2 regions of the Streptomyces sp. NPDC090032 genome follow, and region 1 is predicted to be linked to the other one. Evidence: riboswitches for the same ligand, from Rfam matches in the RefSeq annotation. Region 1 holds a riboswitch; the other holds the start of a gene.

Region 1 (3,478 bases):
AGGCTCAGCAAGGATGCCGAGCCCGACATCGACACCGAGGACGCCCAGCTCGGGCGCCTGGTGACAGAGGTGTTCCCCTCCATCGAGATCCCGGCGGAATCGAGCGTGGAGGAGGCGGCGGAAGCGACCATCGCGGCGCTGATGCCGGTGACGATCTCCCTGGTGGGCGCGTTCGCGTTCCTTTTCTCCGAGCTGGCCGAGGTGCACGACTCGGGCCGGACCGACATCAAGTCCGCCGACCTCCTGCAACATCTCGCACTGCGCCTGTCCCGGACGGACGACGGCGACCGGTAGCCACGACGCAGGAGTACGTAACAGGGGGCCGCCCACGCGCATCGAGCGCGGGCCGGCCCCCTTTCTCGCGCTCCGCACGCCTCCAGCCTTTTCCGCTCTCCGTACGTCCTGTACATTTTTTACAGAAGCAGCGACCGAGTAGCGACCGCGTGTCGCGCTCAAGGAGGCACGCGCCATGACCCGACCTTCCGCCCGCTATGTCCTGCCCGAGTTCACCGAGCGCACCTCGGCCGGGCACCGCACCCTCGATCCGTACTCCAAGCTCCTGGAGGAGCGGATCGTGTTCCTGGGGACGCCGATCGACGACACCTCCGCGAACGACGTGATGGCACAGTTCATGCACCTCGAGTACACCGCGCCGGACCGGGACATCGCGCTGTACATCAACTCCCCCGGCGGCTCGTTCAGCGCGATGACGGCGATCTACGACACGATCCGGTTCGTCAGCTGTGAGGTCGAAACCGTGTGCCTGGGGCAGGCCGCCTCCGCCGCCGCCGTACTCCTGGCCGCCGGGACGCCGGGGAAGCGGGCCATGCTGCCCGGCGCGCGCGTGGTGATCCAGCAGCCCGGCCTGCCCGAGCCGGCGCAGGGTCAGCCGACCGACCTGGAGATCGAGGCCCGTGAACTGGTGCGCATGCGGGCCCAGCTGGAGGAACTGCTCGCGCGGCACACCGGGCGGAGCCGCGAGCGCATCGGCGCCGACATCGAGCGGGACACGATCCTGCGGGCCCAGGATGCCGTGGAGTACGGGCTCGTGGACCGGGTCATCGAGAACCGCAAGACGTCCGGTTCCGCTCCCGGCGCCCGGTGAACCGCCGATGCTGCCGCCCGAGCTGCCGCCGCTGCCCGCACTGACCCGCGCCGAGTGCGAACTCCTCGACCGCTACCTGGAGGTGGTCGACCTGCTCGGCAGGATCAACCCGGCCAGGAGCGACCACACGTACGGCGGACTACGGGCCGCGCAAGCGCTCGTCAGCAAGGCGACGGCGCTCAGGGACGCCCTGACGCTCATGCATCAGCGGGGCGAGAGCGAGGTCCACGCGACGACGCTGGCTCGGGCTTTGCGGGTCCTGGACGGAGAAAGAAGGACACAACGCGTCACAGTGCCGCCGGAGACGGTCAATTGACGGTGCATTAGGGACCGGGGCGGTCGATTCGATGCGAACTGTCCGGGCCGGGGCCGAAACGGACCAGAAGAGGTACCCACATACGGAGTAGCCGGCACTCGCACATGCGAACCGGAAAAGTTGCGCGGAACGCGTACGCGGAGTGCGGAATTTCGCCTTCCGCTGCTGGTGCGGGCGTCGTTGGGACCCCCGCTCCGAGGTCGCAAGGAGTGCTGTCCACCCGAACAGATCAGTCGTGAGGACACTCACACAAGGCCGATTCGACCCTGCGTTCGCGGCGTTCGTGCGTGAAGATCCCTTCCGACGACAAGCCCCCGCCGCCGCGGCGGGGCGGTCCGTGCGGACGCCGAGTCCTGCCGCCGTACGGATGCCAGGTCGACAGAAGTGGATCGGCAGGAGTGGAGGACCCGAGCACGACGGGCCGCCGGAGCTGTTTTCCGGGCCGGTCCTTGGGGTGAAGCCGCACTTCGCGGCCGGGCAACTTCGCCAGCCCGAATCCGACAGGTCATCCTTCACAGGCGGCTGACGAAGGGTTGCGCATGACTGCGCTCAATCGTGTCCCGTCGCTGCTGACCCGGGCCGGCACCGCCTCGGCCCTCACGCTCGCCGTAACAGGTGGCAGCCTGCTGGTTCCCGGAGCCGCGCCCCAAGCGGAAGCCGCGCCACCGGCGACCAAGGCCCTCCAGATCGCGGCCTCCAAGAAAGGAAGCCCCTACCAGTGGGGGGCCTCAGGTCCCCACAGGTTCGACTGTTCGGGCCTGACCCGCTACTCGTTCAAGCGTGTGGGCAAAAAACTGCCCCGCACCGCCGCCCAGCAGTACAACAAGACCCGTCATGTCTCCGCGTCCCATCGCCAACGCGGTGACCTGGTCTTCTTCCACGCGGGCCGCGGCATCTACCACGTCGGCATCTACGCCGGGAAGGGAAGGATCTGGCACTCGCCGCAGACCGGTGCCGTGGTGCGACTGGAGAGGATCTGGACGAAGAGCGTCTGGTACGGGCGCGTGCGCTAGGTCGTGTCCGCAACGACCTAGGCGCCGCCTGACGGGTCCCCAGGGTCCTGGGGGACCCGTCAGGCGGCGCAGGGTGCACGCGCCCGCCCCGTCCGCCTTGGAACCGCGCGATGGGGTACTCGTGGTCGTATGGACGAGGACCGACCCGCAGGCGGCGAGGACGCCCGACGCGCCACGGGCCCGTCGAGCGGAGCTCAGGACCGGCCTCAGGACCGCCACGAGACGCGGCTGGAGCGCGCGGACCGGAACTTCGGCGAGCTGCTGCAGGAGCTGCGAGTCACCCAGACGGGCGTGCAGATCCTGTTCGCGTTCCTGCTGACGCTCGCGTTCACACCGAGGTTCCCGTCGCTCGACGGCGTGCAGCGCGCGACCTACATCGCGACCCTGCTGCTCGCGGTGCTCGCCGCCGCGCTCTTCACGGCGCCCGCGGCACTGCACCGCGCGCTGTTCCGGCAGGGCGCCAAGCCGGAGATCGTGCAGATGTCCTCGCGGCTCGCCTCGGCCGGCCTGAGCGTGCTGATGCTCGCCCTGGCCGGGTCCGTGCTGCTCGTCGTGGACGTCACCGCGGGGCGCGCGGCGGGCATCGCGGCGGGGGCGTGCACTTTTGCGGTCTGTGCTGGTCTGTGGGGCGTACTGCCGCGCCTCGTGCGGCGCTCGCTCACGCGGGCACAGGAGGGGACGGACGCCCCGTCCCCGTAGCCGTCTCGCACCCGCCGCCCTTCACGCCTGCGGGACGGGGACCGTCCACGGCAGGGCGATCCATACCGTCTTGCCGCCTTCGGGGGTGGGCCGGACCGACAGGCTTCCGCCGCACTCCGCGGTCAGCCAGCGGATGATCACCATGCCGCGCCCGTTGTCCTGCTGGACGGCGGCCGGCAGCCGCTTCGGGTAGCGCGGGTGGCTGTCCGTGACGCCGATGCGCAGTTGTTCGTCGCGCGCCAGATGCACGTCGACGGTGAAGACCGGTGACTGCCCGCGGGTGTGCATCACCGCGTTCGTGGCGAGTTCGGAGACGATGAGCCGAACGGTGTCGGCTGTTTCCGC
Region 2 (3,478 bases), on a different contig from region 1:
GGCCTCCGACCAACTGCTGCTCGCCAGCGCGTGGCAGAGCGGAGGGGGCAGAGCGGAGCGGGGCTCCGGCGGTACGGGCAGCCCCTCGAACGGTAAGGGCGTCACGGCTTCAACTGCAGCTTCTGCGCGGCGTCGGTCATCTCCTCCAGCAGCGCCTCGATGATGGTGGCGTGCCGGGAGCCGGACAGCAACAGCCGCTGGGTCCCAAGCTTTTGCGCCCACTCGACTTTCTCCGCGCACGCGGCAGGTCGAGCCGAGGGTCAGCTCCACGTCTTGCGGGTCGCGCCCCGCCGCCCGCGCCTCCTCGCGCACCAGGGTGATGGCGGCCTCCAGTTCCCCCGGCCAGGCCGAGCGCCTGGAACCCGTCACCGCGCCGCCCGGCGCGGCGGGCCGCGGCAGCCGAGTGGCCGCCGATGTGCAGCGGCACCCCGGAGGCTCGCTGCCGGTCGCGGTGTCGCCGCACACCTCGGCGAGGTGGTTGCCCACCAGGTGGAAGGTGCGGTCGAAGACGGTCAACTGGTCGAGTGTCCTTGCCAGTTCCTGCGGGCCGGTCCGCTCCCGCCCCACGGTGCCGTCCGGCTTGTGCACGATGAGTCGAGTCGCCCGTCGGTGGTGACAACGTCCACAAGAAGCAACGGACCCCTGCTGTCGATGGCGAGCGCGTAGGTCTCCACCAGGCGGCGCAGGGCAAGGAGGTCGTTCATCGACTCACCGCTGCCACGCTGCCAGCCGGCGGGAGACGAGTATGGGCCGGAGGCAGGACGACGGCCATGGCGCTTTCCCGATGGGTGGGATTGCGCGGCCGTACGCCCTGGCAGGTTCGGCGGCGCACCTTCGGCCAGGCGCTGTTGGCGCGCGTGGTGACACGGATGGGGACCCGGCCCGCTCCGACTGCCGGCGAGAGGGTGAACGTAGTGCCTTTCGAGAGCAGGCCGTCCGGGAAGAGCGGGACGTCAAGCCGGCCGCTGAGCACGGCGACGAGGAACGCCATGAGTGAGCCCGCCGGGACGGTTTGCCAAAAGACGTACTCGCCGTAGTCGCTCACCACGTTGGGGAACAGGTCCCGGGCAAGGCGGGGGACGAACCGCCCCCGCTCCCCGTTGCGTTCGAGTTGTCGCAGAAAGAGCCGGGCCCACACCGTCTCGAATTGACGCCCCGTCACTGTCGATATCCACCTCGATCTCGATCTCGACGGAACTGCCATGACCCGGATTCGACGCGACCTTCACTTTCGGGATCGGTGATCGGCGAGGAATCGCCATGTGCCGTCCCGCCCACGCTCCCGTGCCAACAAACAGGGCCTCCTGCGAAGGAAGGGCCGGGCACGGACAGTCCGACATTGATGGATTTATGTCCGTTTCGATACGCAATGCCCCCTCGGCGATATGTCCGTGTTTGCACATGAAACATACTTCTTGGCATGATTAACGACTTATACCAAGACTGGCCGAATTATGAGTTATTCACATGAAACGTCATGCTACGACACCCTCTTCGAGTCGCATTCCAACCTGCTTCCCATTCAGTGAAATGGGTCACGCCTACGGCTTTGGCCCCCAAGAACAGCCGAGCGCACTTCCGTTCTGCGCAAAGAGAGTTGAGCTTTTCGATCAAAGGAAGCTCGGGGTTCCGGTCGCTGGAAAGCAGACTCCTCGCATTCCAAATTCAAATTTTGGTCTTGTTCCCTCCGAGCTTTCTCGCTTAACGTCACGGTCAATCCGGACGGAACGCCGAATCCTGCCGCTGTCCGGAAGCACCCACTCACTCACACGCTCACGGCAGGAGCGGGGAACCCAGTTATGCCGCCGATCCGGATTCCGGAACGGCTCGGGGTGAAGTCGCATTCACAGTGCGGCCGGACATCTCCCGTCCGAACCCGACAGCTCACCTCGTAGGCGACGGAGAGGAATTCGTCATGCCTGCAAAGGGAAAGCACCGCCGCGCCAAGTCCAGCTCGCTCACCCGGGGCCTCGCCGCCGCAGGCACGGGCGGGGCTGTGCTCGTTCTCCCGCTGCTCGGCGCGACCGCCGCCAGCGCGGCGCAGGCCGACACGGCCGCCAAGCCCGCCGCGGCCTCGACGACCTACGTCGTCGTCGCGGGAGACTCCCTCTCCAAGATCGCCCGAGACCACTCGGTGAGCGGCGGGTGGAAGAAGCTGTACGACGACAACCGCAGCGTCCTCGGCGACGACCCGAAGCTGATCCACCCCGGCGTCAAGCTCACCCTCGGTAAGAAGGGCCCGGCCGAGTCCACGCAGAAGCCGGCCGCCACCAGGGCGTCCGCCGAGCGGGCGGACCGCTCCGAGCGCACGACCAAGCTCACCGCCGAGCCCGCCGTTGCCCCGGCGAAGAAGACGTACACCAACGACCTCGACGGCTGGATCAAGGAGTCGCTGGACATCATGGCCCAGCACGGCATCCCCGGCTCCTACGAGGGCATCCACCGCAACGTCATGCGTGAGTCCTCCGGCAACCCGCTGGCGATCAACAACTGGGACTCCAACGCTGCCGCCGGAACCCCGTCCAAGGGACTCCTGCAGGTCATCGCCCCCACGTTCGCCACCTACCACGTGCCCGGCACCTCGATGGACAGCTTCGACCCGGTCGCCAACATCACCGCCGCCTGCAACTACGCGGCCGCCCGGTACGGCTCGATCGACAACGTGAACGGCCCGTACTAGACCGCATCCCACCTCGTCCGAGTCTCCTGACGGACACAGCAGGGCGAGGCGAGGCCACCTTTGCACGAGATCCCGTCCGATCTGACCCATCGGACGGGATCTTGGCGTTTGCGGGTCCTGCTGGGGGCGGTATCCGAACGGGACGCAGCGGACGTCCCTCATCGCCCTGCCGGACGCCGCGGTTCAGCATGCGAACGACACGGCCGTGGGCTGCCGAGAGCGGCGTGTTCCTGAAATAGCGTGTCGCCATGATGCGTAGCGGTGGTCCTCAGGACTGTGGACCGGACAGGTCTGCGGCTTCGGGCCGGCCTCTGGCCCCGCTGCTCGCGGTCTGCGCGGGCTACTTCATGGTCATCCTGGACGTGACCGTCATCAACGTCGCCGTTCCTGTGATGGGGCGGGACCTGTCGACCTCGCTGACCGGGATCCAGTGGATCACCAACAGCTACACCCTGGTCTTCGCCGGCCTGCTGCTCACCGGCGGCGCGCTCGGGGACCGGCTGGGCAACCGCCGGATCTTCTGCATCGGGGTAGCGGTGTTCACCGTCGCCTCGGCGGGCTGCGGGCTGGCCCCGAGCACCGGGACCCTGGTCGCCGCCCGGCTGCTGGAAGGACTCGGTGCGGCACTGATCGTGCCCCCCTCCCTCGCTCTTCTCCAGCAGGCGTACCCCTCACCCGCCGAGCGTTCCCGGGCCTTCGGCCTGTGGGGCTCCATGGCAGGCATCGCCGCCTCCGCCGGCCCCCTCCTGGGCGGGCTCCTGGTCACGACCGTGGGCTGGCGCTGGGTGTTCTTCATCA

What was found. Region 1 has a riboswitch for cyclic di-AMP ahead of ACIPWY_RS22245 (C40 family peptidase). Riboswitches for the same ligand answer to the same signal wherever they lie in the genome.
Region 2: it holds a riboswitch for cyclic di-AMP, as region 1 does, so the genes downstream of both, ACIPWY_RS35940 (transglycosylase SLT domain-containing protein) here and ACIPWY_RS22245 (C40 family peptidase) in region 1, are expected to answer to the same signal.

Annotation. Positions count from the first base shown of each region.
Region 1 covers NZ_JBIVFF010000008.1:297,966-301,443, forward strand. The annotation lists gene ACIPWY_RS22230 (hypothetical protein) at 1-294, shown strand, start outside; gene ACIPWY_RS22235 (ATP-dependent Clp protease proteolytic subunit) at 470-1,105, shown strand; gene ACIPWY_RS22240 (hypothetical protein) at 1,113-1,421, shown strand; cyclic di-AMP (ydaO/yuaA leader) riboswitch at 1,756-1,957, shown strand; gene ACIPWY_RS22245 (C40 family peptidase) at 1,961-2,434, shown strand; gene ACIPWY_RS22250 (DUF6328 family protein) at 2,564-3,133, shown strand; gene ACIPWY_RS22255 (ATP-binding protein) at 3,155-3,478, opposite strand, start outside.
Region 2 covers NZ_JBIVFF010000019.1:74,347-77,824, forward strand. The annotation lists cyclic di-AMP (ydaO/yuaA leader) riboswitch at 1,719-1,911, shown strand; gene ACIPWY_RS35940 (transglycosylase SLT domain-containing protein) at 1,916-2,680, shown strand; gene ACIPWY_RS35945 (MFS transporter) at 2,932-3,478, shown strand, end outside.